4 regions of the Saccharopolyspora terrae genome follow, and region 1 is predicted to be linked to each of the others. Evidence: riboswitches for the same ligand, from Rfam matches in the RefSeq annotation. Region 1 holds a riboswitch; each other region holds the start of a gene.
What was found. Region 1 has a riboswitch for cobalamin ahead of metE (5-methyltetrahydropteroyltriglutamate--homocysteine S-methyltransferase). Riboswitches for the same ligand answer to the same signal wherever they lie in the genome.
Positions count from the first base shown of each region.

Region 2: another riboswitch for cobalamin. It lies ahead of E1181_RS23785 (HoxN/HupN/NixA family nickel/cobalt transporter); the one in region 1 lies ahead of metE (5-methyltetrahydropteroyltriglutamate--homocysteine S-methyltransferase).
Region 3: another riboswitch for cobalamin. It lies ahead of E1181_RS08880 (ABC transporter substrate-binding protein); the one in region 1 lies ahead of metE (5-methyltetrahydropteroyltriglutamate--homocysteine S-methyltransferase).
Region 4: another riboswitch for cobalamin. It lies ahead of E1181_RS23855 (putative cobaltochelatase); the one in region 1 lies ahead of metE (5-methyltetrahydropteroyltriglutamate--homocysteine S-methyltransferase).

Region 1 covers NZ_SMKS01000019.1:26,308-33,619, forward strand. The annotation lists gene E1181_RS13495 (AMP-dependent synthetase/ligase) at 36-1,859, opposite strand; gene E1181_RS13500 (hypothetical protein) at 2,043-2,300, opposite strand; gene E1181_RS13505 (helix-turn-helix domain-containing protein) at 2,664-3,677, shown strand; gene E1181_RS13510 (helix-turn-helix domain-containing protein) at 3,697-4,701, shown strand; gene E1181_RS13515 (VOC family protein) at 4,805-5,572, shown strand; cobalamin riboswitch at 5,678-5,906, shown strand; gene metE (5-methyltetrahydropteroyltriglutamate--homocysteine S-methyltransferase) at 6,037-7,312, shown strand, end outside.
Region 2 covers NZ_SMKS01000054.1:1,203-8,514, reverse strand. The annotation lists gene cobJ (precorrin-3B C(17)-methyltransferase) at 1-88, shown strand, start outside; gene E1181_RS23810 (DUF362 domain-containing protein) at 78-260, shown strand; gene E1181_RS23805 (aminotransferase class I/II-fold pyridoxal phosphate-dependent enzyme) at 300-1,724, shown strand; gene E1181_RS23800 (DMT family transporter) at 1,885-2,772, opposite strand; gene E1181_RS23795 (LysR substrate-binding domain-containing protein) at 2,865-3,719, shown strand; gene E1181_RS23790 (DUF1876 domain-containing protein) at 3,820-4,089, opposite strand; cobalamin riboswitch at 4,273-4,397, shown strand; gene E1181_RS23785 (HoxN/HupN/NixA family nickel/cobalt transporter) at 4,477-5,529, shown strand; gene E1181_RS23780 (precorrin-8X methylmutase) at 5,545-6,156, shown strand; gene E1181_RS23775 (sirohydrochlorin chelatase) at 6,153-7,058, shown strand; gene cobA (uroporphyrinogen-III C-methyltransferase) at 7,039-7,312, shown strand, end outside.
Region 3 covers NZ_SMKS01000009.1:123,814-131,125, reverse strand. The annotation lists gene E1181_RS08885 (FecCD family ABC transporter permease) at 1-915, opposite strand, end outside; gene E1181_RS08880 (ABC transporter substrate-binding protein) at 912-1,901, opposite strand; cobalamin riboswitch at 1,966-2,147, opposite strand; gene E1181_RS08875 (SDR family NAD(P)-dependent oxidoreductase) at 2,423-3,193, opposite strand; gene E1181_RS08870 (iron-siderophore ABC transporter substrate-binding protein) at 3,414-4,412, shown strand; gene E1181_RS08865 (hypothetical protein) at 4,449-4,874, shown strand; gene E1181_RS08860 (MFS transporter) at 4,787-5,977, opposite strand; gene E1181_RS08855 (putative quinol monooxygenase) at 6,058-6,381, opposite strand; gene E1181_RS08850 (NAD(P)-dependent alcohol dehydrogenase) at 6,398-7,312, opposite strand, start outside.
Region 4 covers NZ_SMKS01000054.1:15,753-23,064, reverse strand. The annotation lists gene E1181_RS23870 (LysE family translocator) at 1-499, opposite strand, end outside; gene E1181_RS23865 (S1 family peptidase) at 799-1,617, shown strand; gene E1181_RS23860 (GNAT family N-acetyltransferase) at 1,697-2,179, shown strand; cobalamin riboswitch at 2,433-2,605, shown strand; gene E1181_RS23855 (putative cobaltochelatase) at 2,641-4,668, shown strand; gene E1181_RS23850 (MFS transporter) at 5,020-6,180, opposite strand; gene cobO (cob(I)yrinic acid a,c-diamide adenosyltransferase) at 6,466-7,080, shown strand; gene E1181_RS23840 (cobyrinate a,c-diamide synthase) at 7,074-7,312, shown strand, end outside.

The DNA.
Region 1 (7,312 bases):
CTGGCCTCATCGGCGTGGCCCGTTCGAGCGATTCCCTACAGCGTCTCGACCGTGTCCGGGTACAGCTCCTCGATGGCCTCGACGTGGTTGTCCGCCACGGCTTTCCGCTTGATCTTCAGGCTCGGGGTGACCTCGTTGTGCTCGATGGTCAGCTCGCGCGGCAGGATCGTGAACTTCTTGATCGTCTCGTGCCGGTTCAGGGTCGCGTTGAGGTCCTCGACCGCGGCCGCCACCATCTCGTGCGCCTTGGGGTGCGCGGCCAGCTCCGCGTAGGACAGCCCGCCCAGGTCGTTGGCCTGCGCCCACTCGACGATCGACTCCTCGTCGAGGGTCACCAGCGCGGCGCAGTAGGGCCGCTTGTCGCCGAAGACCACCACGTTGCTGACGTAGGGGCACAGCGCCTTGAACTTGCCCTCCACCGACTGCGGAGCCACGTACTTGCCGCCGGAGGTCTTGATCAGGTCCTTCTTGCGGTCGGTGATGCGCAACCGGCCCTGCTCGTCGAGCTCGCCGATGTCACCGGTGTGGAACCAGCCCTCGGCCGTGAGCACCTCGGCGGTCGCCTCCGGCATGTTGTGGTAACCGCGCATCACACCGCCACCGCGCAGCAGCACCTCGCCGTCCTCGGCGATGCGGACCTCGGTGCCGGGCAGCGGCTGGCCCACGGTGCCGATGCGGACGTCGTTGGTGCGGTTGACGAAGCTGGCCGCGGTGGTCTCGGTCAGCCCGTAGCCCTCGGCGATCAGCACGCCCGCGGCGTGGAAGAAGCGAGCGATGTCCGGTGCCAGCGCGGCGCTGCCCGAGATGAAGAACCGCAGCCTGCCGCCGAACTTCTCGCGCAGCTTGGAGAACACGAGCTTGTCGGCTACGGCGTGCTGGACCTTCAGCCCCAGACCCGGCTCTTGCCCGTCCTGCTGGAGCCGGGAGATCTCCAGGCCCACCGCGCAGGCCCAGCGGAAGATCTTGTACTTGAGCTCGCCGCCCTCCTTGGCCTGGACGACGACCTTGTTGTAGATCTTCTCGAAGATCCGCGGCGCACCGGCCACGAACGTCGGCCGCACCTCGCCGAGGTTGTCCACGATCTTGTCGATCCGGCCGTCCACCGCGGTCAGGTATCCGGTGCGGATCTGGCCGACCTGCAGGACCTTGCCGAACACGTGCGACAGCGGCAGCCACAGGTACTGCACGTCCTCGACGGTCATCTCGCCGATGGCGTGCATCGCCTCGGCCACGTAGACCCAGTTCGACTGGGCGAGCCGCACGCCCTTGGGGTTGCCGGTGGTGCCGGAGGTGTAGATGAGCGTCGCCAGGTCGTCGATGCCGACCGCCTCGACGAGCTGGTCGAACAGCTCCGGCTCGGCCTCGTGCTTGGCGCGGCCCTGGGCCTCCAGGTCGGCCAGGCTCAGCACCCAGTCGCCGTCGGCGGTTCCGTCGAAGGTGATGACGCGGGTCAGCTCGGGCAGGTTCTCCCGCTGCTCGCGCAGCTTGGCGATCTGCTCGTCGTCCTCGGCGAAGACGATCGTCGAGCCGGAGTCGGAGATGATGTAGGCGCAGCCCTCGGCCGTGGTGGTGGGGTAGATCGTCGTGGTGGCGCCACCGGCGCACATCACGCCCATGTCGGCGAGGATCCAGTCCATCCGCGTGCCGGCCAGGATCCCGCACCGCTGCTGCGACCCCAGGCCGATCGCGTGCAGCCCCAGCGCGATCGCCCGCGCCCTTTCCCAGGTCTGCGACCAGGTCAGCGAGCGCCACTGCTCGCCTTCCGGGTAGCGGAACGCCTCGCTGTCGCCGGACCGCTGGACGCGATCGCGCAGCATGTCGGGGACCGAGCGGAATTCTGAGGAGATCGCGGCAGGCATGAGCCGGAACGTAATCGAGGTCACGCACCCGCGCAATGAGGTTCGGACAAATCGGGAGGGGTCGTTCCGATCTGTTACCGACGAGTTGCCTTCCGGGGCGAACTCGCAGGTCGGTGCGGCCGATCGCACCGGAGGCGGACCCGATGTTCAGCGGGCCCGCCAGGTGCGGATCGGGTCGGTGGATCATGGAACGGCCCCCGCGTTCCCGGCGAGGAGGACGAGGGCGAGCACCGACAGCACGGTGAACACGGCCGCGGGCGGGCCGAGCACCGACCGGGCGATGGTCGCCAGGCCGGACATCGCCCGGGCTAGCACCACCGCCGCCGCGAACAGCGCGACCAGGATGCCGAACAGCATTCCTTGCAGGACGGAGGAAACGGTGTCAGGGGTGACGACCGGTGGGTCGTTTGCCGCCAGCACCTCCGGGAGTATCGTGAACATGCGAGCTCCCTTCACGGGTGTTTCCCGTTGTGAGGGTGATCGTGAGTGCGCGCAGCGCCCCCGGTCGTGGCCAAACGATTTCCGGGGGCGTTCGCATGTCCGGCCGACGATTCGCCGGCCGCGCCTCCGATGGATCCGAGACGCCGAGCGCCCGCTCCGCGGTGAAATTTCACTTCTTCGTTGAAGTTCTTCTCCGCCGAGTGAAACGCGACGCCGTCAGTATGCGATTACCTCAACAAACCGTCAATGTCTTTGTGGGGCAACGACTTGCCGTTATGCACCCGAGGTGTCAGTATCTGCTGGTCTTCAGCGGTTCAGTGAAGTTTGGTGAAATTATCCGAACGGAGTGAAGGAGACGGCGCGATGGCCCGTCCCGGGAACCAGGGCGGAACCGGACGGCTCGGCTCGCGACTTCGCGAGCTGCGCGAATCCCGCGGTATGACGCAACTTCGGCTGGGCCGGTCCCTCGGAGTCGCGGTGTCGAGCATCTCCTCCTGGGAGAGCGGGGCGAAACTGCCGCCGCTCACCCGATTGGCCGATTACGCGACGTTCTTCGCCGCAGGCGCCACCACCGGCGGGGTCCCGCCGGAGAACCAGCTCACCGGCGAGCAGCGCGAAGAGCGCCTGCGGCTCAAGCAGGAGCTCGACCGGCTGCGGACGGCGCTGGACGAGATGCGCGACCCCGTGGAAGCCGAAGCGAGGCAGGACTTCTGGCACTTCCCCGACGGGGGGCCGGTCCTCATCGTCACCGGCGGTCTCAGCGAGAAGCACTGGTCGCCGCTGGGCACCCCCAGCGAGCCCAACTTCCTGTCGCTGGCCCGCTGCGCCGACCTCGACGCCGCGGTGGAGCTGTTCGGGACGGTGCGCGCGGCCAACCCGCGTTCAGAGGTGGAGATCCGGCTCGAGAACCTCGGCGACGACGACCTGCGCGCCCACCTGGTGTTCCTGGGCAGCGGCGCGGCCAACCCGTGGGTGGAGTGGCTGACCGCCGAGTGGCCGGTCCGGCAGGTCCCCGACGAGGACGTCCCCGACGGGTCGGTGTTCGAGATCGACGGCGAGCGCAGGCTCAAACCCGGCTTCCGCGGTGATCAGCTGGTCGAGGACGTCGGAATGCTCGCGCGGATCCCGAACCCGAACAACATCCGCCGCACGCTGACCTTCTGCAGCGGCGTGTTCACCAGGGGAGGGTTCGGCGCGGTGCGCTGCCTGACCGATCCGCAGGCCAGGGACCGCAACCTCTCCTACCTCCGCGACAACGTCGAGGACCTCGACCGCTTCGGGGTGCTGATGCGGGTTCCGGTGATGCGGCACGTGACCGGCACGCCCGACCTGCAGAACCCGGCGAACCGGCTCTACGAGTGGCGACCGAAGACCTGATCGCGAGGAGGCAGCGGTGGTGAGTGCACAGCGGTCCGGTCTCGGCGCACGGCTGCGGGAACTGCGCCAGGGGCACGGTCTGACGCAGGGGAAGCTGGCGCGGGTGCTCGGCGTGGCGGTCTCCAGCGTCTCGCAGTGGGAAGGCGGCGTGAAGGTGCCGCCACCGCCGCGGCTCGGCGACTACGCGACCTTCTTCGCGGCCGAGAACCCCGCGAGGAACGGCAAACTTCCGTCACCGGCCTCGCTCTCCGAGCAGGAGCGCCGGGTCCGCGCGAAGCTCAAGGAGGAGCTGGACGCGCTGCGGTCCCACTCGGAGGATTCCGCCTCGGCGCAGGGGTTCTCGGACTTCTGGAGGTTCCCCGACGGCGGTCCGGTGCGCATCCTCACCGGGCGCGTTCCGGCCCGGAACCTCTCGCCGCTGGCCTCGCCCGAGCGGCGCAACTACATCGGGATGTCCTCCTACGCCGACGGCGACTCGTTGATCGAGCTCTACGGGCACGTCCGGGCGCTGAACCCCGTGTCGGACGTGCGCTTCGACATCGCCCGCCGCATCGACCCCCACGACCTGCAGGCGCACCTGGTGCTGCTGGGCAGCCCGGCGATGAACCCGATGCGGCGGCAGGTGCGCTTCGGCCTCCCGGTGCGCCAGGTCGAGGTCGACGACCTCGGGCACGGAGAGGTCTTCGAGGTCGCCGAGGAGTCCCGGCAGTACCGGCCGACGCTGCACGACGACCGGCTCATCGAGGACGTGGGCATGCTGGCGCGCTTCCCCAACCCCTACAACGTGCGGCGCAGCCTGACCTTGTGCAGCGGTGTGTTCACCCGCGGCGGGTTCGGCGCGGTCCGCTGCCTGACCGACCCCGAGCTGCGCGAGCGCAACCACGAGCGCCTCAAGCACCGGATCGCCGACCCGGACAACTTCGGGATGCTGATGCGCGTTCCGGTCGTGCGCAACGCGACGGCCACCCCGGACCTCAGCAATCCCGACACGTGGCTGCGGGCGTGGTCCCCGATCAAGTCCTGAGCGCTCCTCCGCGTCACCAGGGGTGACACTCCCGCGCTCGGTGGGCGATTTGTCGGGGCCGCTGGTTACCGTCGTGGCAGTTCCCGGAAGCTGAGGAGGAGTCATGGCGGAAGTCGATGCGGTGCAGCCCAACGGGACGCCCGCGTGGATCGATCTGGGGACCCCGGACCTCGATCGTGCGATGCAGTTCTACGGCGCCGTGTTCGGATGGGAGTTCGACGTGGGGCCCGAGGAGACGGGCCGCTACACGATGTGCCTGCTCCGGGGCAGGGAAGTCGCCGCGCTCATGCCCAACCACGACCCGGGAGCGACCGAGTTCTGGTGGAACGTCTACTTCGCCACCGATGACGTCGCCGGCACCGTGTCCAAGGCGGAGGCCGCCGACGGCCACGTGATCACCCCGCCCATGGACGTGATGGACAAGGGCCGGATGGCGATTCTCTCCGACCCGGTCGGCGGGCAGTTCGGGCTCTGGCACGGCAACCGCCACGTCGGCGCCCGCCTGGTCAACGAGCCGAACACGTTGCTGCGCAACGATCTCGTCACCCCGAACCCGGGTCCGGCGCGGGAGTTCTACCCGAAGGTCTTCGACTTCAGCCTGGACAGCGACGGGTACTTGGGCGAGGACGACTTCACGTTCCTGCGCCGACCTGACGGCCACGAGATCGGCGGCATCCTCGGCGACCCGTCGGCCCCCGCTTCGTCCTGGGGCACGCTGTTCATGGTCGAAGACGCCGACGCCACCGCGCGACGCGCCGCCGACGCGGGCGGTGTGGTCCAGCCGCCCTACGACATGGCCTACGGCCGCATCGCCGAGATCAAGGACCCGTTCGGCACGCCCTTCACCATCGGTGCCGCCAAGACCGGCTGAGCACCGGCGTGATCGGGATCTCCTCCAGGTGTCGAACGGGAGCTCAGAGCCGAGACGGGGACCGCGCCGGGAGCTGCGCGGGGTTGTCTCGTGCCCGCGGATGGTTAGCCTGAGGGTGCTGGTGGTTCGTCCGGTCGAGCGGTGAGCGCGATGGGACGAGGCAAGAGGGAACCCGGTGCGAATCCGGGACTGCCCCGCAGCGGTGAGCGGGAACGACCGCCGTCATCACGCACTGGACGTCACGCGTCCGGGAAGCGACGGCCAGTAGGACCGGTCTTGCAGACGAGACCGGGTGCCCGCGAGTCCGAAGACCTGCCACCGGCGCGCGCACCGACGGTGCGCGCTGGTCCGAGGTCTCGCGGGAGGGCCTGGCGGACGATCAGCGGGCGACGTGCGTCCGCTGGTCGGCGCGTGCCTGTCGCGAAGTCCTCGACCGACCACGTCGAGCTCGCGAGGAGAGAGCGTTGACCAGCAAGATCGGATCCACCGTACTCGGACATCCCCGGATCGGCCCGAACCGGGAGCTCAAGCGCGCCCTGGAGTCCTACTGGGCGGGCCGCAGCGTTGAGGCGGACCTGCGGGAGGTCGCGCGCCGGCTGTGGGAGGACACCTGGCGGGGTCTGGCCGAAGCCGGCCTCGACTCGGTGCCGGGCAACACGTTCTCCTACTACGACCACGTCCTGGACACCGCCGTCACCTTCGGCGCCGTCCCGCGCCGCTACGCCGAGCTGGGGCTCGGCGCGCTGGACACCTACTTCGCCATGGCCCGCGGCACCGAGGCCGTGCCGCCGCTGGAGATGACGAAGTGGTTCGACACCAACTACCACTACCTGGTCCCCGAAATCGGTCCGGACACGAGCTTCTCGCTCACCGACCGCACCGCCGTCGAGCAGTTCCTCCAGGCGCGCGAGCTCGGGGTGGAGATCCGGCCGGTGCTGGTGGGGCCGCTGACCTTCCTGCTGCTGTCCAAACCGTCCGAAGAGGACTTCGACCCGCTGGACAAGCTCGCCGAACTCACCGACGCCTACGAGCAGCTGCTCGGGGAACTCCACCGGGCCGGTGCCCGGTGGGTGCAGCTCGACGAGCCCGCGCTGGCCGCCGACCGCACCCCGCAGGAGCTCGACGCGCTGCGCAACACCTACCGGCGCCTCGGCGACCTCGCCGAACGCCCCGCGATCCTCACCGCCTGCTACTTCGGCGATCCCGGTGACGCGCTCGGCGTGCTCGCCGCCGCGCCGATCGAGGGCCTCGCCCTGGACCTGGTCACCGAACCGTCCACTGCGGACCGAGTCGTCGCCACACCCGGGTTGCGCGACAAGGCCCTGGTCGCGGGGGTGATCGACGGCCGCAACATCTGGCGCGCCGACCTCGACCGGTGCATGACCGCGGCGGCGACGCTGCTCGGCTCGGCCGGTGAGGTGAGCATCGGCACGTCCTGCTCGCTGCTGCACGTGCCCTACGACGTCGACGCCGAGACCAACCTCGATCCGCAGGTCAAGCCGTGGCTGTCGTTCGCCGCGCAGAAGGTCCGCGAGGTCGTCACCCTCGGGCGGGCTCTGCGCGAGGGCCGCGAGGTCGTCGAGCCCGAGCTGATCGAGGCGCGTGCGGCGGTGGCCGACCGGGTGCGGGCGGAGCGGGTGCGCGACAACCGCGTTCGCGCGCGACTCGACTCGCTGCGCCCGCAGGACTCCCGTCGCACCGATTACGCGAAGCGGCGGGAAGCGCAGCAGAAGTCGCTCC
Region 2 (7,312 bases), on a different contig from region 1:
CGTCGTCGGCTCCTCGCAGTCCACTGTGGTCGGTCGCCGGATGGTCACCCCGCGCGGCTACCGCTGGATGGCGGGCGATGTCCGTTGATCCGCTGACCATCACCGACGCCTGCACCGCCTGCGGCGCGTGCCTGCTCACCTGCCCGGAACACGCCCTCCGCCCGGCCCCGGGCCGCCCGTACGTCCTCGCAGAAGCCTGCACGTCCTGCGGAGAATGCGTCGAAATCTGCCCCAGAGACGCCATCGACCTCCTGCGCTGATCGCGTGCGGGGTGGCAGGGTGGTCGGGTGGGTGGTGACATGTCGCCGGAGGAGTTCCGGCGGGTCGGCAAGCAGGTCGTGGACTGGATCGCGGACTACCGGGCGGGGATCGAGTCGTTCCCGGTGCGCTCGCAGGTGGGGCCGGGGGAGGTTCGGGACGCGCTCCCCGCTCATCCTCCGGAACGGGGCGAGGACTTCGACCAGGTCCTGCGGGACCTCGACGAGATCCTGCTGCCGGGTGTGACGCACTGGCAGCACCCGGGCTTCTTCGCCTACTTCCCGGCCAACTCGAGCGGCCCGTCGATCCTCGGTGATCTGCTCTCCAGCGGTCTCGGCGTGCAGGGCATGGTGTGGGCGACGAGCCCGGCCTGCACCGAGCTGGAGACCGTCGTCGTGGACTGGCTGGCCGAACTGCTGGGTCTGCCGGCGCATTTCCGCACCGACGCGGCCGGCGGCGGGGTCATCCAGGACTCCGCGTCCAGCGCCGTGCTCGTCGCCTGCCTGGCCGCGCTGCAGCGGACCGGTGAGGACGTCGCGCGCAGGGGCATCACCCGCCGCCACGCGCTCTACGTCTCGGCGCACACCCACTCCTCGCTGGAGCGGGCGGCGCGGCTGGCCGGTATCGGCGCGGACAACGTGCGGGTGGTCGACACCGACCCGGAAACGCTCGGCATGGACCCGCGCCACCTCGACGAGCTCATCGCCGCGGACGTGGAAGCCGGTGCGGTGCCGACGATGGTGTGCGCGACGATCGGCACCACCTCGACCACCGCCATCGACCCCGTGCGCGAGATCGGCGAGGTCTGCCGGAGGCGCGGCGTCTGGTTGCACGTCGACGCCGCTTACGCCGGTGTCGCGGCGGTGTGCCCGGAGCTGCGCTGGATCAACGACGGGGTCGCCGAGTTCGCCGACTCCTACTGCACCAACCCGCACAAGTGGCTGCTGACCAACTTCGACTGCAGCGCCCTGTGGCTGGCCGACCGGGCTCCGATGATCGAAGCGTTGTCGATCCTGCCGGAGTACCTGCGCAACGAGGCCAGCGAATCCGGTGAGGTGATCGACTACCGGGACTGGCAGGTCCCGCTCGGCCGCCGGTTCCGCTCGCTGAAGCTGTGGTCGGTGCTGCGCTGGTACGGCGCCGAAGGGCTGCGCGCGCACATCCGCGACACCGTCGCGCTGGCCCAGGAGTTCGCCGGATGGGTGCGCGGGGACCCCGATTTCGAGCTGCTGGAACCGCACCCGTTCGCGCTGGTCTGCTTCCGGCCGCGCTACCCGGACCTCCCGGTGGACGAGGCCAACGAGCGCACGCACCGGGTGATGAACGCGCTCAACGACTCGGGCGACCTCTACCTCACCCACACCAAGATCGGTGGGCGAACCCTCCTGCGACTGGCCATCGGCTCACCGGCGACCGAGCGCAGGCACGTCCAGGACGCCTGGGAGCGGATTCGACGAGCCACGTGACCTCGCGCACGCCACGTCTCGGACGCGGCGCAGGTAGCCGCGTCGGGCTTCGGGTCGCAGACCCGTCCCGGATTTCAGTGGAAGCCCGGGTTCCGATTTCCACTGAAATCGGGCAGCCACCGGTGTCGGGCCGGGGTCGTGGTGGCTGATCGCGGGTGAGTCAGGTCCGGACGGGTTCGCGGGTTTCGGTGCGGGTGCCGAGGACGCACGCCGTGGTCGCCAATGCGATGCCGAGAACCACTGCGACCGACGGTGTTTCGCCGAGCAGCGGCCAGGCGAGCACGGCGGTGAACGGTGGTACGGCGCTGAACAGGGCGCTCGCCCGGGCCGCGCCGCCGACCGCCACCGCCCGCAGGTAGCAGCTCACGCCCAGCACCGACCCGGTGATCACCAGCCACAGCACGGAGATCCCGGCCTGCGCCCAGTGCGTGACGTGGCCGTGCTCGAACAGCGCGATCACCCCGATCACCAGCGCCGCGGCCGCGGTCTGCACGGCCGCGCCGGAGCGCAGGTCGATGCCGCCGCAGTAGCGCTGCTGGTAGAGCCCGCCCGCCGAGAAGCCCAGCAGGCCGATCAGCGTGAGCAGGATCGCCGGGTTCCACTCGCCCTCGGCCGCGACCTGCCCGCCCAAGGTGACCAGCACCGCCAGCACGCCCAGCGCGAGGCCGAGGAGCCGCCACCGGCTCAGCCGCTCCCGCAGCAGCACCGCCGCCAGCGCGGCCGTGAGCACCGGGTTCATCGAGATCACCAGGGCCGTCACCGAGGCGTGCACCCCGGCGGCCATGCCGCCGTAGCACCCGCCGAACTGCATCGCGTGCGTCAGCAGACCGGCCGCGGCGCTGTGCCCGAGGCTGCCGCCGGTCGGCCAGACCGCCCGGCCCACCAGCGCGATCGCCGTGAGCACCGCAGCCGCCAGCGTCAAGCGCACGGCGGTCAGCAGGAACGGCGGTGCGGCGGCCACGCCCAGAGCTCCGGTCGGATATCCGCTGGCCCAGAAGAAGACGATCGGTGCGGCGAGCGAGAGCGGGATCGACCGCGACGTGTGCATGCTCAAGAGAATTCCGGCCCTGCGCCGCCACGTCCAACAACGATAAGCAATCGCGATCGATCGCGTTTCCTGATCGGTCTAGGCTGGACGGCATGAGTGCAGTGCTCGACGTCGTCGCGCTGCGCAGCCTGGTGGCCGTCGCCGACTGCGGCGGGTTCCACCGGGCAGCGGCGGCGCTGTACCTGACGCAGTCCGCGATCAGCCAGCACCTGCGCAAGCTCGAACGCGCGCTGGACCGCAAGCTCGTGGTCCGCGAGGGCAGGCATGCCCGGTTCACCGCCGACGGCGAGCTGCTGCTGGCCGAGGCCCGCCGCATCCTCGACGTCCACGACGAGGCGGTGCGCAGGCTCGGTGCCGAAGGGCGCGGCACGCTGGTGTTCGGCTCCACCGAGCACGCCGCCGACCGCCTCCTGCCCGAACTGGCCTCGGGGATGCGCACGGCGTTCCCGGACCGCGAGATCCGCTTCCGGCTGGACCGCACGGCCCGGCTCGCCGACTCGGTCGACCGCGGCAGCATCGACATCGCGTTGCTCATCGACGACACCGTGTGCTCCCGCAGCATCGACGCGGGTCGTTTCCGGCTGGAGTGGTTCTCCGCCCCGGACTGGCAGCCGCCGCCCGAGGACCGGCCGCTGCCGATGGTCGTGTTCGACCAGCCCTGCACGCTGCGCAGGCACGCGATCGAGGCGATGGACGCGCTCGGCAGGGGACCCGACCTGGTCTGCGAAGCGGCCGACCTCTCCGGCGTGCTCGCCGCTACCCGCGCCGGCCTCGGCGTGACGCTGCTGCCCTCGACCAAGACCCGGCCGGCCGGGCTGGTCGAGCGCCGCGACCTGCCGCGCCTGGACCCCGTTCAACTCCGGGTGCGCGCCAGGCCGGGCCTGCCCGTGGACGTCGCCGAAGTCGCCGCGCACGTCGTCCGCGACGTCCTCGCCGAGGTCGCGTGAACACCCCGGGTCGTCATCAGCGGGGTGGAGGTTTCAACTGGACCCTCCAGCGGGTGGTGGAAGTTTCGGTTGAAACCTCCACCACCGAGGGTGCGACGTATCAGGCGGGTAGGTGGACGCGCCTGTGGAGTCGGTCTCCGATGTCGTTGGAGGCGTTGTCCAGGAGCTTGTGGGCGAGTTCGAAGAGGGCTCGCGCGATGGCGATCTCGTCGCCGATCTGCGGTACCTCGGGGTCGTCGGGGTGCCTGCGGGCCGTGCCGTGACCGTGCAGCGCCTGGCCGGCGGGAGTGGTGAACCCGACGTCCGCGGTCGTCTTCGCCCCTGCCTCCACGACCTGCAGGTTCAGTGTGATCGAGTGCGTCTCGTTCATGGTGGCCTCCTTGACGCAGCATCGAGCCGGAGCACTGTGCTCACCCGACCGGGTACCCCTGATTGAGCCGGTTGAAAGCGCCATCGGCCGACGGGAGCAGCCCGTAGATCACGCAACGTGATCGATTTCACCAGGTTTGACCTCGGACCGTAGATCAGGCAAGGATGACTGTCGCCGACAGTGCAGGAACCCGGTGCGAATCCGGGACGGTCCCGCCACTGTGACCGGGGAGTGGTCCCCACCCATCGCCACGGCTGTCACCAGCTGGAAGGCGGGGGAACCACGTCGATCCGGGAGTCAGGACACTGCGCGCCGGCCCCGTGCCGCGAACCCGCGGCGCGCGGCCACCGAACCCCGGGCGGGAGAACCCAGGAGGTCGGAGATCCCATGAGTCGGGATGCCGAAGTGAGCCGGCACACCACCGGTTGGGGCGCGCGCGAGCGCCGGAAGTCAGCGGTCCTGTTGGCCGCCATCGGAGCACTCCACCTCGCGGGATGGGGTGCCTACCTGCTGCACGAGCAGGCGTTCAGCGCCGCCGGAGGCCTCGCCGCCGCCGGCACCACCGCTTACCTGCTCGGCCTGCGGCACGGCTTCGACGCCGACCACGTCGCCGTCATCGACGACGCCACCCGGCTGCTGATGCAGCGCGGCAGGCGTCCGGTGTCCACCGGCATGTGGTTCGCCCTCGGCCACGCCAGCGTCGTGATGCTGCTGGCCTGCGCGGTCGCGTTCATCGCCGGACCCGCCGCCCAGCAGTGGGCCGAGCAGACCGGCGTGCGCATGGCCACCGCCGTCGACCTGATCGTGGTCGCCGTGCTGACCACCCTCGCCGTGCTCAACGCGCTCGTGCTGCGCGACGCGTGGCGGCTGCTGCGCCGCGCCCGCAGCGGCGCCATCGACGAAGCCGAGGTCGAGATCGTCCTCGGACGCCGCGGCCTGCTCGCGCGGGTGCTGCGGGGCCGGATGCAGGGCGTGGCCCGGTCCTGGCACCTGTTCGGCATCGGCCTGCTGTTCGGCCTCGGCATGCAGACCGCCACCGAGATCACCGTCCTGGCCATGGTCACCCCGGGCGCGAACCTGTCGGCCATCGCCGTGCTGAGCCTGCCGCTGCTGTTCGCCGCCGGGATGTGCACAGTGGACAGCGTGGACGGAATCCTGATGTCCCGCGCCTACACCTGGTCCCTGGCCCGGCCGCTGCGGCGGCTGTGGGTCAACGTCACCACCACCGCGCTGACCGTGGGGCTCGCCGCGCTGGTCGCCTTCGTCGTGCTCTGCGGAGTCCTGGCCGAATCGGGACTGGACTTCCTCGGCGGGGTCGCCGCGATCGCGGACCAGTTCGAGCTGCTCGGATACCTGACCCTGGGCCTGTTCCTGCTGGTCTGGGGCGGTGCGGCGGCGTGGTGGCGGTTCACCGCCCGCAAAAGCGCGGAAATCGCATAGGAAACAGGAACGACCATGAGGCGCACAGTCCATCCGATCGAGACCGAGTCCTACCGGATCATGCGGTCGCGAGCCGACTTCGACCGGTTCGAACCGCTGACCCGGGCGGTCGTCGAACGCGTCGTGCACACCACCGCCGATCCCAGCTGGACCGGCGAGGTCGTCGCGGACGAACCCGCGCTGCGGCAGGGTCGCGACGCCCTGCTGGCGGGTGCGCCGCTGATCACCGACGTGCGCATGGTCGCCTCCGGCATCACCGCCCGCGAGGTCCGCATCGGCCTGGACTTCCCGGGCGTCACCGAGCTCGCCGCCTCGGAAGGGCTCACCCGCTCCGCGGCCGGGATGCGGCTCGCGGCGGCCGAACACCCGCGCGGCGCGGTGTGGGCCGTCGGCAACGCCCCCACCGCGCTCCTCGAACTGCTCCGGCTCGCCGAGAACGGCGAACTGGAACCGGCGCTGATCGTCGGAGTCCCGGTCGGCTTCGTCGGCGCCGTGGACAGCAAGGCCGCACTGCGGCGCAGCGGCCTACCGGCCGTGAGCACCCTGACCGAACGTGGTGGTGCGGCGATCGCCGCCGCCGCCATCAACGCCCTGCTCTACTGGGCAGAACCTGGAGGTAACCGGTGACCGAACCGCTGCTGGTCGTGGGCCACGGCACGGTGGACGAACGAGGCGTCGCGCAGTTCCACGCCTTCCTCGAACGGCTCAAGGCCCGGATGTCCGCAGCCGGTGTCGACAGCTCGGGCGGGTTCATCGAGCTGTCCGCCCCCGCGGTCACCGAAGCCTGGACCGAGCTCACCGACAAGGGCCACCGCCGGATGGCCGCGGTGCCGCTGGTGCTGGTCGCCGCCGGGCACGGCAAGGGCGACATCCCCGCCGCGCTGGAACGCGAAGTCCGCCGCCACCCGGGCACGTCCTTCGTCTTCGGACGCCCGCTCGGCCCGCACCCGATCCTGCTGGAGCTGCTCGCCGAGCGGATCGCCGAGCAGGTCCCGCGCGACGAATGGGCGGACACGGCAGTGGTTCTCGTGGGCCGCGGTTCGACCGACCCCGACGCCAACGCCGAGGTGTGCAAGGTCTCACGCCTCTTGCAGGAGACCTGCGGTTTCGAGACGGTTGAGACCGCGTTCATCTCCCTGGCATCGCCGGACGTCCCTGGCGGGCTGGACCGGGCTCGCAAGCTCGGGGCCAAGCGCGTCGTGGTGGCCCCGTACTTCCTGTTCGACGGCGTGCTGCCGCAGCGCGTCGTGACGCAGGCGCGCGAGTGGGCCCAGACCGCACCGGAGCTCCCGCTCCACGTCGCCGGATATCTGGGAGACTGCGACGCCCTGGTCGACCTCGTCGTGGAGCGATACCACGAGGCCCTGCACGGCGACATCCGGATGAACTGCGACACCTGCGCGTACCGGGTGCTGCTGCCGGGCTTCGAGGACAAACTGGGTGCACCGCAGACGCCGCACCACCACCCTGACGACCCGACCGGGCACGGTCACGCACACGGACACGCACATGGCCACTCAAACGGATAACCACTACCTCGCCGGACTCGACCTCGCCGGTCGCCGCGTGGTCGTGGTCGGTGCCGGACCCGTCGCGCAGCGACGGCTTCCCCGGCTGATCAACGCAGGCGCCGCCGTCGAGGTGATCGCCCCGCAGGCGACGCCCGCGGTGGAAGCGCTGGCCGACTCCGGCGAGATCACCTGGAGCCGTCGCGAGTACCGCGACGGCGACCTCGACGGCGCCTGGTACGCCGTCGCCGCGACCTCGTCCGACGAGGTCAACG
Region 3 (7,312 bases), on a different contig from region 1:
CAGGACGTCCACCCACACCAGCAGGATCGCGCCCAGCACGGCCGTGACCGGCAGCAGCGCGCGGTGCCGCGGGCCCACGAGCAGCCGCGCGGCCTGCGGCAGGACCAGGCCGACGAACCCGATCGCACCCGCCGCCGCGACGAGCGTGGCGGTCAGCAGCGCGGTGGCCACCAGCAGCACGATCCGCAGCCGCGTGACGTGCACGCCCAGTGCTGCGGCCGTGTCGTGCCCCAGCGCGAAGGCGTCCAGCGCCCCGGCCCGCGACAGGCACAGCAGCAGGCAGACCGCGCACACCGCACCCGAGACCGCCACGTCGTTCCAGCGGGCGCCCGAGAGCGAACCGAGCAACCAGAACAGCACGCCCCGGGTCTGCTCGGCGTCCGCCGAGGTGATCACGACGAACGACGTCAGGGCCGAGAACAGCTGAGTCCCCGCGACACCGGCCAGCACCAGGTGCGTCGTGGTGCCACCGGCCACCGCGCCCAAGGTCATCACCAGCGCGAACGCGACCAGCGCACCGGCGAAGGCGCCCGCGGTCACACCGATCGCGCCCGCGCCCAGCCCGAGGATCACCACCAGCACCGCGCCGGTCGAGGCGCCCGCCGACACGCCCAGCAGGAACGGATCGGCGAGCGGGTTGCGCAGCAGCGACTGCAGCACCGCGCCGCACACCCCGAGCCCGGCGCCGCAGATCGCCGCGAGGACCGCGCGCGGCAACCGCAGCTGCCAGACGATGCCCTGTCCGATCCGCGACACGTCGGTCTCGCCCAGGCCCAGCCGTGCGCCCACCACACCGGCCACGTCGGTCACCGACAGCGGAGCCGGTCCGAGCGTGACCGCCACGGCGATCGACAGCAGCAGCAGCGGAATCCCGACCAGCACGATCAGCGAGGAGGGCAGGCGCCCGGTCCTCACCGACGCTCCAGCTCGGCCAACCGGTCGGCGAGCCGCTCGATCCCGGTGATCGTGCGCATGCTGATGTTCATCTCGGTGCCGGTCATGCCCATCCACCGGCCCTCGCCGACGGCGGGCAGCCGTGACATCGCGGGGTCGGTGCGCAGGAATTCCTGCTTGGCGGCCAGGGAATCGCCTTCGCCGTCGCGGGTGAGGTCGCCGAGCACCAGCAGGTCGGGGTCGCGGGCGAGGACGTCCTCCCACGACACCTGCGGCCACATCGAGCGCACGTCCTCGTAGGCGTTGCGCACCCCGAGGGTGCGGGTCATGATCGCCGGGGATCCGGTTGATCCTGCCACGTAAGGGGATTCGGTGCGGGCGAACCAGAACAGCACCGAGGTGTCCCGGTGGGGCACGGCCTTGCGCTGGGCGTCGGCCACCCGCTGCCGCAGCTGCGCCACCAGCGCCTCGCCGCGCTGCGGGACGTCGAAGATCGTGGCGATCTCCTGCACCTCCCGGTAGATGTCGTCGAGCTCGACCGGCTCGGCGAGCGGTGCCTCCTCGGGAAAGCAGTTGGAGGGGGAGAGGTAGGTGGGGACCCCGAGCTCGGCGAAGCGCTCCCGCGAGGCCACGCCTTCGTCGGTGAACACCGCCTGGTAGGCGCCCAGCACCACGTCGGGCTCGGTGGCCAGCACCGATTCGAACGACGGGTTGTTGTCGGAAAGCCGCGGTACTCGGGAGTTCTCGGCGGCCAGCGCCGGATCGACCGGATCGGTCCAGGTCGCGGTGCCCACCATCCGGTCCGCCAGGCCCAGCGCCAGCATGATCTCGGTGGTCGACTGGTTGAGGCTCACGGCGCGGCGCGGTGGTTCGGACACCGAGACGTGCCCGTCGCAGTTGGGCAGCGACACCCGAGGCGGAGCCGACTCCGTCGCGGGAGCGTTGCAGGCGGCGAGTGCGGTGGCGCAGAGCAGCATCAAGCCCGTGCGCGTCCAGCGTAAGAACACGTTGTGCGGAAATCCTCACCCCAGGCCCATGCGCGAGACCTGGTCGGCCGATTCCCGGAACCGGTGCGGGTCCGGGGAGCCGGCAGGTCTTCGGGCTCGGGCTCCACCGGGCGAGCCGCCTTCCCGGATCGAGTGCGATCCAGTGGCTCGGGCTCGCCCGTCACCCCTACCGCTGCGCGTCAGCTCCGGCTTCCGACCGGATTCCCATCGGCCACACGTGGCACGACCGGCTCGCGATCGAGTCTAACCGGCCGGGGCGCGGTCGATCCGGCGGCCGCTGCGCCGGACCACCTCGACGTCGTGAGTCAGGCGCACTCCGCGCGCAGCATCACCCGTTGACCAGCGGTACGAGGTTCCAGTGGATGTCGGGTCCGGGATCTCAGTGGAATTCCGGTACCCGATTTCAGTGGAACTCGGGTACGAGGTTTCAGTGGAAGTCGGGTGCCGGGGTTCTGTGGAAGTCGGGTACCCGACTTCAGTGGAAGTTGGGTGCCGGGTTTCAGTGGAAGTTGGGGTGTGGATTACTGGTGCGTGCCGCCGTCGACGCGGATCTCGGTGCCGGTGATGAAGGCGCCGTCGTCGGAGGCGAGCATCGCGACCACGCCCGCCACGTGCTCCGGCGGTGCGAATCCGCTGCCGAGAGCGGGGGAGAGCTTGGTGAACAGGTCCCAGTCGGTGTCGGCGGGCAGCTTGTCCGCGGTGGTCTCGGTGATGCCGCTGCGAATCCCGCCGGGCACCAGCGAGACCGCGCGCAGGCCCTGCTTGGCGTACTCCAGGGCGATGCTGTGGGTGAACGACTGGATGCCGCCCTTGCTCGCGGCGTAGGCGGCCATGTAGGGGTGCGCGAAGTTCGCCGAGGTCGAGCTGAAGTTGATCACCACGCCGCTGCCGGTCTCCAGCAGCGCGGGCAACGCCGCGCGGGTGACCAGGAAGGTGCCGGTGAGGTTGACCGCGAGGATCCGGTTCCACAGCTCCAGCGAGCACTCGTGCGTGTGCGCGCTGTGCAGCATTCCCGCCGCGTTGACCAGCACGTCCAGCCCGCCCAGCTGCTCGGCCGCGGCCGGCACCGTCGCGTCGACGGCGTCCTCCTGGGAGATGTCCAGGGGCAGGGTGCCCAGCAGGTCGCACGTGCCGGCCGCGGCCGCGCGCCGCGAGGTCTCCTTCAGCCCGGTCTCATCGATGTCGGTGGTCAGCACCCTGGCGCCTTCGTCGAGCAGGCGCAGCACGCTGGCCTGCCCGATCCCCGACGCCCCACCTGTCACGAGCACGCGCTTGCCGTTGAGCCTGTCCATCGCGATCGCGTCCTTCCGCACCCTCGAACGCCCCGACCGGGCCTTCGTGAGGCTCAACGCACGACCCGGCCGGAAGTTGCTCATGAACCGAGGGTGAGCAGTCGATCGTCCGGTGTGGACGAATGTGACGAACGTCGGTCACAGCGAGTAGATCTCGGGGTGGACTCCACACGGAGCGTTAGTTAGGTTAGGCGCACTTAACTCACTGCGAGGTGTGGAAATGCGCTGGATGCGGACCCTGGGGCTGATCATGGCAGTCCTGCTGGGAATCGCCTTGACCGGCTGCGGCGCGGCCGGTCCCGAGAACGACGAGCCCGCCGCCGCATCGGCGGACGGCCAGTTCCCGGTCACCATCAAGACCGCGTTCGGTGACGTCACCGTTCCGGAGCGTCCCCAGCGTGTCGTCGCGCTGGGCTGGGGCGACGCCGAAACCGCGCTGAGCCTCGGGGTGCAGCCCGTCGGTGCCGCCGACTGGCTGCCGGTGGGCGGTGACGGCGTCCCGCCGTGGATCCCCGCCGACAAGCGCTACGCCACGCCGCCGAAGATGCTCGGCACCATGGAGGTCGACATGGAGGCCGTCGCGGCGCTCCAGCCCGACCTGATCCTCGACACCCGCGCCAGCGGCGACAAGGAGCGCTACAACCTGCTCAACCGGCTCGGCGTTCCGGTGGTGAGCATCCCGCCGGGCGGCGAGAGCTACCTGACCACGTGGGACCAGCAGCTGGACATGGTCGGCAAGGCGCTGGGCAAGTCCGCCGAAGCTGCCCAGCAGAAGGCCGACCTGGAGGCCAAGTTCCAGCAGGCGGCCGCCGCGCACCCGCAGTTCGCGGGCAAGACCGTGGCCGTCGGGGCGAAGATGGTCGGTTCCTACGGCGCCTACGTCAACGGCGGTTCGCGCCTGGAGTTCATGGAGCGGCTGGGGTTCCGCCAGTCGCCGGCCGTGCAGGCGGTGGCCGGGGACAACTTCTTCGTCAGCGTTTCGCCCGAGCGCATGGACCTGTTCAACGCCGACCTGACCGTGATGTTCCCGATCGGCCTGTCCGCCGCGGAGGTCGACAGGGATCAGATTTTCCAGTCGCTGCAGTCGGTCCGCGAGCACCGCGCCGTCGTGCTGCACGACGAGCAGGCCGTGCAGGCGTTCTCGGCGGGCACCGCCGCGGGCATGTCCTACGCGGTGGATGAGGTCGTGCCGCTGATCGCGCAGGCCCAGGCGGGCTGACCCGCTCCGAGGCGCACCACTGATCAGGAGAGAACGGTGCCCTCGTGGGATCCGGCCGAGGCCGAGCAGGTCACCTCAGAAGCGCAACTCCGCGAGGTCGTCGAGCCGCCGTTCCCGGAGATCGCCGAGAAGGCGGTCTCCGGGAACGACGACGTCAGCCGCCGGTTCATCGAGCGGTCGCGGTTGTTCTTCGTGGCGATGGCCGACCTCGCGCTCAAGGGCGTGCCCCCGGCGCTGGCGGTGGTCGTCAACGTCGAGGAGCTGTTCGTGCACTGCGGCCGGGCGCTGCTCAAATACGGGGTCTGGCGGGTCCGGGACCTGGCCGGAGGGCGAGCAGCCCGGCGTGATGGCGCTCTTCGAATCCCAGCAGGCGCTCACACCTCGGGTGTGACGCTGCGAGCGGGAACGACCGGGACCGCCAGCAGTGCGAAGCACCCGGCCACCGCGAAGGCGATCGGGTAGCCCGCGACCGCGATGAGGGCTCCCATCACCGGCGGGACGGCGGTGGCGGTGAGCGACTGGCCGGTGTTCTGCGCTCCCATGGCCCGCCCGCTCCAGTGCGGGCCCGCGATCTCGGCCACCGCGGTGAACGCCAGGCCGTTGTGGGCCACCGCGATGATCGAGGCGGCGATCATGAAGGCCAGCGCCAGGGGAGTGCCGGAGAACGCCGCCAGCCCGCCCATCGCGATCGCCGAACCGAAGGCGAAGTAGCGGATCGGGCGCACCCGGCTGCCGATCCGGTCCGACCAGATCCCCGCGCCGACCCGGCTCAGGGCGCTGAGCAGCTGCGTCGTGCCGACCAGGGCGCTCGCCGCGGCGGTGGTCCAGTGCTGGGTCGCGATCAGCCAGACCAGCATGTAGGTCCAGACGGTCTGCTGCGGCACGGTGAGCGCGATCGAGACGCCGTGGATGCGCAGCAGCCGGCGGTCGCCGCGGTAGGGGTTCGCGCCGTGGCCGGATCGCCGGGACTCGGCCATCGACGGCCGCGGCGGGTCCACGATCATCGCGGCCACCAGCGCCGCCGCCAACGCGCACACCGCCGCCACGGTCAGCATGGTCACGGCGAGGCCGCTCGCCTCGACCAGGTTGGGCACCAGCACCGCGGTCAGGCCCACCCCGAGCGGTTGCGCGGTCTGCCGGATCCCCATCGCCATGCCCCGGCGCTGCGGTGGGAACCAGCCCGAGACGACCCGGCCGCTGGCCGAGTTCGAGCTGGCGCCGGCCGCGCCGCCGAGGAACAGCAGCACCGCCAGCAGCACCAGCGAGTCGGCCAGCGCCGCCGCGGCGGCGCTGATGGCGAGCATGCTCAGCCCGATCAGCAGCGACACGCGCTCGCCGATGCGGTCGACGATCGCACCCCAGATGATCAGCGTGCACATGGTCCCGGCCAGCGGCGCCGCGGCGATCAGGCCCGCTTGGGACAACGACAGCCCGCGCTCGAAGTGCAGGTTCGGGATCAGCGCGGGGGCGGCGTTGGTGAACACCGTCGCTGCCAGCTGCGCGAACATCGAGATCGCCAGCATCAGCCAGCGGTTCGGCACGCGCGTGATCGGCGGAGCGGTCATGATCCGAACGGTAGACCATTAGCGAAGGCAACGATTCGGGGTCGAGGGGGTGCGCGCAGCGGCGCACCCCCTCCGGTGCGTCAGTCCACCGACATCTCGCCCAGCTCCGACCAGTCGGCTTGGTCGAGCTCGGCGTTGATGATGCGCGGCGTTTCCGCCAGGTAGGGCGGGAGCTGCGCGCGGGCGTCCTGGAAGTGCTGCGACGTGACGTGGGCGGCCCCCGCCTCGCCGTCGCGGAACGCCTCCACCAGCACGTACTCGGTCTCGTCCTCGAGGCTGCGGGACCAGTCGAACCACAGGCAGCCCGGCTCGGCGCGGGTGGCCTCGGTGAAGGACCGGGCGATCTCCGGCCACCTCTCCGCGTGCTCCGGCTTGATCCGCCACTTCGCGGTGATGAAGATCATCGTCGTCGCCTCCGGTTCAGGGGGTGAGGATCGCGCGACCGCGGATGCGGCCGGCGTCGAGGTCGTCGAGGGCGTCCTGGAAGCGCTCCAGCGGGTACTTGCTGGTGTGCAGCCGGACCTTGCCCTGGGCGGCCAGGACCATGAGCTCGCACAGGTCGTTGTACGAACCGACCAGGTTCCCGATGAAGTTGATCTCCGCGGAGATGATGTCGATCGTCGGCACGTCGATGTTCTCGCCGTAGCCGACCACGTGGTAATCACCGGCGCGGCGCAGCATCCGCACCCCGTCGGAGGTCGCACCGCCCTCGCCGACGAAGTCGATGACCGCCTCCGCGCCGTGCCCTCCGGTGAGCTCCTGGACCTGCTCGACGTGCGTGCCGTCGGCCACCACGCCGTGATCGGCGCCGATGTCGGTCGCCAGCTTCACCGCGTCCGGGTTGCGGTCGAGCACCACCAGCTCGGCCGCCGAGATCGCCTTGAGCACCTGGATGCCGATGTGGCCGAGCCCGCCGGCACCGATCACCACGCACTTGTCGCCCGGGCGCAGCCTGCGCGCCGCCTTCGCCGCCGCGTGGTAGGCGGTCAGCCCGGCATCGGCCAGCGCCGCCACGTCCGACGGCTCCAGCGAGTCGTCGATGCGCACCACGCTGCGCGCCGAGGTCTTGAGGTAGTCGGCGTAGCCGCCAGCGGTGTCGATCCCCGGGAACAGCGACTGCTCGCAGTGCACGTCGTCGCCGTACCGGCAGGCCCGGCACAACCCGCAGGTCGCCAGCGGGTGCACGATCACCTTGTCGCCTTCGGAGACGTTGGTGACCGCGCTGCCGACCGCGTGCACCCAGCCCGCGTTCTCGTGCCCGATCGTGTAAGGCAGTGCGACACCGGACTTCTCGGCCCACTGGCCCTCGAGGATGTGGATGTCGGTGCGGCACAC
Region 4 (7,312 bases), on a different contig from region 1:
CCCAGATCGCCGCCAGCACCAGGAACAACACGCCCAGCGCGACCAGCTGGAGCGCCGGCTGCGTGGACGCACCGACGAACTGCGGCAGGAACGCGAGGCTGAACAGCAGCATCTTCGGGTTGGTCAGGTTGCTGAGCAGGCCGCGCAGGTAGGGGTTGGTGTCATCCGGCGGCGGAACGTCCAGCGAGCCGGACTCGCGCCTGGTCAGCCAGTACCCGCGCACGATGGTGGCCGCGAGGTAGAGCAGGTAGGCCGCGCCCACCCACTTCAGCGCCACGAGCACGCCCGGCGCCTGGGTGATCAGCGCGCCCAGCCCGGAGATGACCAGCGCGACCTGCAGCGCGCTGGCGGTGTGGATTCCGGCCAGCGCCAGCAGTCCCGCCTTGCGGCCGTGGTTCAGCGACGTGCGCAGCAGCAGGAAGACGTCCACTCCCGGTGTGATGATCACGACCGCGCTCGCCAGCAGGAAGGCGGGCAACGGCGTCGTGTCCAGGAGCACGGCGATTTCCTCTCCACTTCGGGCAGCACGCACTGCCACATCGCTTGATCAGGTTCTTCTCGTCATCCGGTCAGGTGAGATCGGCGGGTGCCGGTGGTGGAGGTACCCCGGTTCCGCGATGCCCTGGGATGGAGGTGCGACTGCCAACGGCGACATTCGCGAAAGGATTTGCTTCCGGAGTCGAGTTTAACGAAATATTTTCCGGCGAAACTGTGAGTTGCGACTCGTGATGTTTCGGTGTGCGTGCGATTACGGTGTGTCCGCTCCGCCGATGACCGCGACAGCTGGAGGCACCGACTTTGGGCCGCGACGAACAGGGATCCGCCGACAAGACCCGTGCGCTGCGCGCGCTCGCCATCGCCGGAGCGGTCACCGCCCTGGCGGGCGCGAGCCCCGCCGCCCACGCGGACCCGGCGATCACCGGAGACGACCAGCCGCAGTCCCGGATCCTCGGCGGCTCGGGCAGCACCACCGACGACGCGCCCTGGGTGGTCGCGCTGACCGACCGGTACGGCAACCAGTTCTGCGGCGGCACCCTGATCCGCGCGGGTGAGGTCGTCACCGCAGCGCACTGCGCGCACGATCCGCTCACCGGGGCCGAGCGCTCGCCCGAGGACGTCCGCGTGATCGCCGGGCGGACCGACCTGCGCAGCTCGCAGGGCAGCGAAGCCGAGGTCGACGACGTGTGGGTGCACCCGGGCTACGAGGACTTCACCACCGGCGACGACCTCGCCGTGCTCAAGCTCAGCGCACCGCTGCCGCAGCGCCCGCTCCCCGTGGTCGCGCCCGGTGAGACCGCGCCGTACGAACCGGGTGCCATGGCCCGCGTCTACGGATGGGGCCGGACCAGCGAGAACGGCCCCAACTCGGACAGCCTGCGCTCCGTCGAGGTGCCCGTCGCCGCCGACGAGGCCTGCCGCTCGGCCTACCCGAACTACGACCCGCGCAGCATGTTCTGCGCCGGATACCCCGAAGGCGGGCGCGACGCCTGCGCCGGCGACTCCGGCGGGCCGATCGTCGCGGGCGGGCGGCTCATCGGCGTGGTGTCCTACGGCACCGGTTGCGGTCGTCCCGGCACGCCCGGCGTCTACACCAGGCTGTCGAACTACCCGTTGTGAGCGGCGGGCGAGTGGTCTGCACAACTCCCGCCGCTGGCGAGTGCGGGAAACCGGGAAGTCCTGTGATATCCAGGTAAGGGTGACCCTTCAGCCGCTCGCGACCGCCGTGCAACGCGCCTACACCGCAGACCTCGACGCCTCCGACTTCTACCGGATGCTGCGGCTGCGGGTCGACGTCTTCGTCGTCGAGCAGGAGTGCCCCTACCCCGAGCTCGACGGGCGCGACCTGGAGGACTCCACCCGCCACTTCTGGGTCGACTCCGCCGACGACTACGTGCTCGGATACCTGCGGCTGCTGGAAGACCCCGACGGCACCTACCGCATCGGCCGCGTCTGCACCTCCCAGAGCGCCCGCGGCCTGGGCATCGGCCGCAAGCTGATGCGCGCCGCCGTCGCCGAGGTGCAGAACTCGCCCGCCGTGCTGTCCGCCCAGACCTACGCCAAGGACTTCTACGCCTCCTTCGGCTTCGTCGAGACCGGGGACGAATACCTCGAAGACGGCATTCCGCACGTCGACATGCGCCGCGAACCCCGCCGCGCGGGCGTGACCGCCGGACGCTGAGGTGCCTTCAGGGATGCGGTGTCCGTTTTAGGCGTGGGACTCAGCTGGCACCGCCGCGGGTTCTCCAGCGGCTTCGTGGCGAGTACGCCGCGACGCCGTGTATTGGCTATACATCAGGAGTGGCGCACGGAGTGCACGGAGCCGCTCAGGTTCTGCTGCTGGCACCGCCAAGCAAAGCAACCACCCCCAACTCCGAACTGTGAGTTGGGGCGCCGGAAGGTTGGGCGCTTGATCGACGTCTGGGACGATGTCGGTGAATCCGTTTGCAAGGGGTGTTGGCAGGAAGCCGGTGCGAGTCCGGCACGGTCGGCGCCACTGTGACCGGGGAGCGGACCTCCCGCGCGAGCCACCGGGGTGACCTGGGAAGGCCGGAGGGACGTGACGATCCGGGAGTCAGGACACTGCGGCCCCTTGTTCCCGACAGCGGGGCGTCCGCACCCCGAGGAAGGAACCACACCGGCATGTCCGCTGCCCCTCGCTTCCCCTTCTCCGCCGTGGTCGGCCACGACGACCTGCGGCTCGCGCTGCTGCTCAACGCGGTGCACCCGCGCATCGGCGGTGTTCTGGTGCGCGGCGAGAAGGGCACGGCCAAGTCGACCGTCGTGCGCGCCCTCGCCTCGCTGCTGCCGGCGCTGGACGTCGTCGACGGCTGCCGCTTCGGCTGCGACCCCACCGCGCCCGACCCGCAGTGCCCCGACGCGCCGCACGGCGACACCGCCACCCGGCGGCCCGCGCAGCTCGTCGAACTGCCCGTCGGTGCCACCGAGGACCGGCTCATCGGCTCGCTCGACCTCGAACGCGCCCTGACCGAAGGCGTCCGCGCCTTCCAGCCCGGCCTGCTCGCCGGAGCGCACCGCGGCGTGCTCTACGTCGACGAGGTCAACCTGCTGCACGACCACCTCGTGGACCTGCTGCTCGACGCCGCCGCCATGGGCCGCGCCCACGTCGAGCGCGACGGCGTGTCCGTCTCGCACGCCTCGTCGTTCCTGCTGGTCGGCACCATGAACCCGGAAGAGGGTGAGCTCCGGCCGCAGCTGCTCGACCGCTTCGGGCTCACCGTGCAGGTCGCGGCCTCCCGCGAGGTCGGCACCCGCACCGAGGTCGTCCGCCGCCGGCTCGCCTTCGAAGCCGACCCCGCCGGGTTCGCCGCCCACTGGGCCGACGCCGACGCCGAACTCGCCGAGCACATCCGCGCCGCCCGCGCCCGCGTCGAGGACGTCGTGCTGCCCGACTCCGAACTCCGCCGGATCTCCGCGCTGTGCGCGGCCTTCGACGTCGACGGCATGCGCGCCGACCTGGTGCTGGCGCGCACCGCCATCGCCCACGCCGCCTGGCGCGGCGCCGACGCCGTCACCGAGGAGGACGTCGAAGCCGCCGCCCGCCTCGCCCTGCCGCACCGGCGCCGCCGCGACCCGTTCGACGAACCCGGCATGGCCGAGGACCAGCTGCAGCAGGCCCTCTCCGACGCGGCCGAGCAGGCCGAGGACCAGCCGCCGGAAGACCCCGACGACGACCCCGACGGAGGACCCGACGGCGGTCCCGGCGGAGGCGGCGAACCCCAGGACGAGCCCACCGGCCCCACCGGAGGCGGTGGCGGCGAGGAGCAGGACCAGCAGCCCGGTGGCGGCGACTCCGAACGCGCCCCCGTCGGCGCCGGGCAGTCGTTCCGCGCCCGGTTGCTGGAAGTGCCCGGACTCGGCGAAGGCGCACCCGGCCGCCGGTCTCGCGCCCGCTCCCGCAGCGGGCGCACCACCCGCGCCACGACCGTCGACGGGCACGGACTGCACGTCACCGCCACCCTCGCCGCGGCCGCGCCCCACCAAGCCGCGCGCGGACGCAGCGGACCCGGCCTCGTCCTGCGCCCCGACGACGTCCGCCGATCCCTGCGCGAAGGCCGTGAGGGCAACCTCGTGCTCTTCGCCGTCGACGCCTCCGGCTCGATGGCCGCCCGCGACCGGATGACCGCCGTCAGCGGCGCCGTCCTGTCCCTGCTGCGCGACGCCTACCAGCGGCGGGACAAGGTCGGCGTGATCACCTTCCGCGGCGACCAGGCCGAAGTCGCCCTGCCGCCCACCTCGTCGGTCGACATCGCCGCCGCCCGGCTCCGCCGGATGCGCACCGGCGGACGCACCCCGCTCGCCGACGGACTGCTGCGCGCCCAGCACGTCATCCAGACCGAGAGCACCCGCGACCCGCAGCGCCGGCCGCTCGTCGTGCTGCTCACCGACGGCAAGGCCACCGTCGGCGTCCGAGGAGCCACCGGCAGCAAGCAGGCCGTCGACGACGCCCTGCGCGCCGCACGCGTGCTCGCGGGCACCGGAACCGCCTCCGTGGTGGTCGACTGCGAGAACGGTCCCGTCAAGCTCGGACTGGCGAACCAGGTGGCCGCAGCCCTGGGCGGACCCAGCCTGCGGCTCGAAGAGCTCTCCGCCGAACACGTCGCCGGAGTCGTGCGCGCCGTCAGCGGTGACAGCGGGTTGGCCGCTTAGTCTCGTTTTGGTTACGAGATTCAACCCTGTGAGTACCGACCCAACGGTCGGATTGGTACGGTGACCGCCAGTCCACCTGACCCCCAGGGGTGGACCTCCAAAGTGCCCCGCGCTCCCAGCGACCCCCAGGCCGGTTGAGCGCGGGGCTCTTTCTTTTTGTCTTCCGTGGCTGAGTTGCTCAGCGGTGCGGGTGGGGGAACCTGAGCGGCGCTGTGGACTCCGCGCGCCACTCCTGATGTATGCCAATACACGGCGTCGCGGCGTGCTCGCCACAGCACCGCTCAGAACCCCCGGCGGTGCCAGCTGCTCAGGTGGTGAAGGAGAAAGCACCTTCGGTGCTTGCCTGACGGTTCATGCTGGGGTTGGTTGTTTTTGGTGGTAGCGGTGTCTTGCGTAGGTGGCTGTGGCTACCAGGGGGATTGCTGTTGCTCCTGCTGTGGTGAACAGGATCGTGTAGTTGCCGTGGTCTGCTAGGGGGCCTGCTGCTGCGGAGGCCGCTGCGCTGCCCAGGAACAGGGCGCAGGCGAAGAGGGCCACGGCCGTTCCTCGTGCTTCCGGGGCGACCGAGGTGGCCCAGGCTTGCAGGGAGGAGTGCATGAAGGACCAGCCTCCGCCCAGCAGGAGGGCCGTGATGATCACCGTGGCGAGGTTGGTGTCCACGGAGACCAGGGCATAGCCGACGATCATCTGCGTGCCGCCGATGGCGATCAAGCGGGGGACCGGGACCCGGGAGTTGATGGCCTTGACGACCCGGGAGAACACCAGCACGCCCACGCCGTAGGCACCCGTGGCCAAGCCCGCCACAGCGACGTCCAAGCCCTCGTTGACCAGCGCCGACGCCAAGAAGGTCATGGTGCCCAGCAGCACCGCGCCCTCCACGAAGACCAGGCCGAACACCAGCAGCGCCCAGCGGTTGCGCAGGACTCCGCCGATGTGGGAACCCACCCCGCCCGACACCGCCGCGCGGTCGGGTTCCGGGAGGCCGCGCAGCAGCAGCGCGCAGACCGCCGCGCACAGGGCAGGGACCGCGAAGACCACGCGCCAGTCCAGCCAGTGGGCCAGCACGCCGCCGACCGCCGTCGCCATGGCGGTGCCCACCGCCTGGGCCGCCATCAGGTCCGACAACGCGCTCTGGCGCTTCTGCTGGGAGACCGTGTCGCCGACGTAGGTCAGCGTCGTGGGGACCACCGCGCCCATGAACGCACCCGCCAGGACGCGCGCCGCGATCAGCACCGGCAGCGACGGCGCGAACGTCGAGATCAGGCCCGTGGCAGCCGCCGCCAGCAAGGTGGCGCGCATGATCGGGATCCGGCCGAAGCGGTCCGAGAGGATTCCCCACAGCGGTTGCGAGAGTCCGTAGGCCAGGAAGTAGCCGCTGGCGACCGTGACCGCCGAGGCGATCGGGACGTGCATGCTCAGCGCGATCAGCACCAGCATCGGGGTCACGGCGAACCGGTCGAAACTGCTGATGAACGAGGCTGCGGAGAGCACCAGAGGCGGTCTGGTGGGCATGCGGCGGCTCCTAGTTCTGGGACGCTCGTCCATCTTCACGCGTCGAACGCCGGTCGCAGCGGTGAAGTTGCCCACCTCATGCGGGGCCGTGCCCTGGGACCTTCGCATTTCGGCCACCTGGGCAACTTGCACCGCCGCGGGTTCTCACACGCCCTCTGGGGAGGACAGCCGCAGCGCCGTGCATTGGCATGCATCAGTCGCGGATCCCGGAGCCAGAGGGCGTGTGAGGTTCCGCTACCTGCACCGCCACGCAGGTCACTGTTAGCAACCTCTTAGGGTCGGTGCATGCCTCAGGGACAGCCTTCTTCCGTGCCAGCTGATGGACTCACGACCCGCCAGCGCCGCAACCGGCCGCTGGTCGTCGTGCACACCGGTGAGATGAAGGGGAAGTCCACCGCCGCCTTCGGCCTCGCGCTGCGCGGGTGGAACCAGGGCTGGTCGATCGGGGTCTTCCAGTTCGTCAAGTCCGCCAAGTGGAAGGTCGGCGAGGAGTCGGCGTTCCGCGCGCTCGGCAAGGTCCACGAGGACACCGGCGAAGGCGGTCCCGTCGAGTGGCACAAGATGGGTGAGGGCTGGTCCTGGACCCGCAAGAAGGGCACCGAGGAAGACCACGCCGCCGCAGCGCTCGAAGGCTGGCAGGAGATCTCCCGCCGCCTCGACGAGCAGCGCCACGGCCTCTACGTCCTCGACGAGTTCACCTACCCGCTGCACTGGGGCTGGGTCGACGTCGACGAGGTCGTCGCCAAGCTGCGCGAGCGCGAGGGCCACCAGCACGTCATCATCACCGGCCGCTACGCGCCGCAGGCGCTGATCGACGCCGCCGATCTCGTGATGGAGACCGGCAAGGTCAAGCACCCCATGGACGCCGGGCAGAAGGGTCAGAAGGGCATCGAGTGGTGAACCTCGATCGGGTGGTCTTCGCCGCTCCGGGTTCGGGGCAGGGCAAGACCACCGTGGTCACCGGCCTGCTCGGTGCGCTGCGCAGACGCGGCGATCGCGTCGCGCCGTTCAAGGTCGGGCCCGACTACATCGATCCCGGCTACCACCGGCTCGCCGCCGGGCGGACCGCGCGCAACCTCGACCCCGTGCTCGTCGGAGCCGACCGCATCGCGCCGCTGCTGCACCACGGATC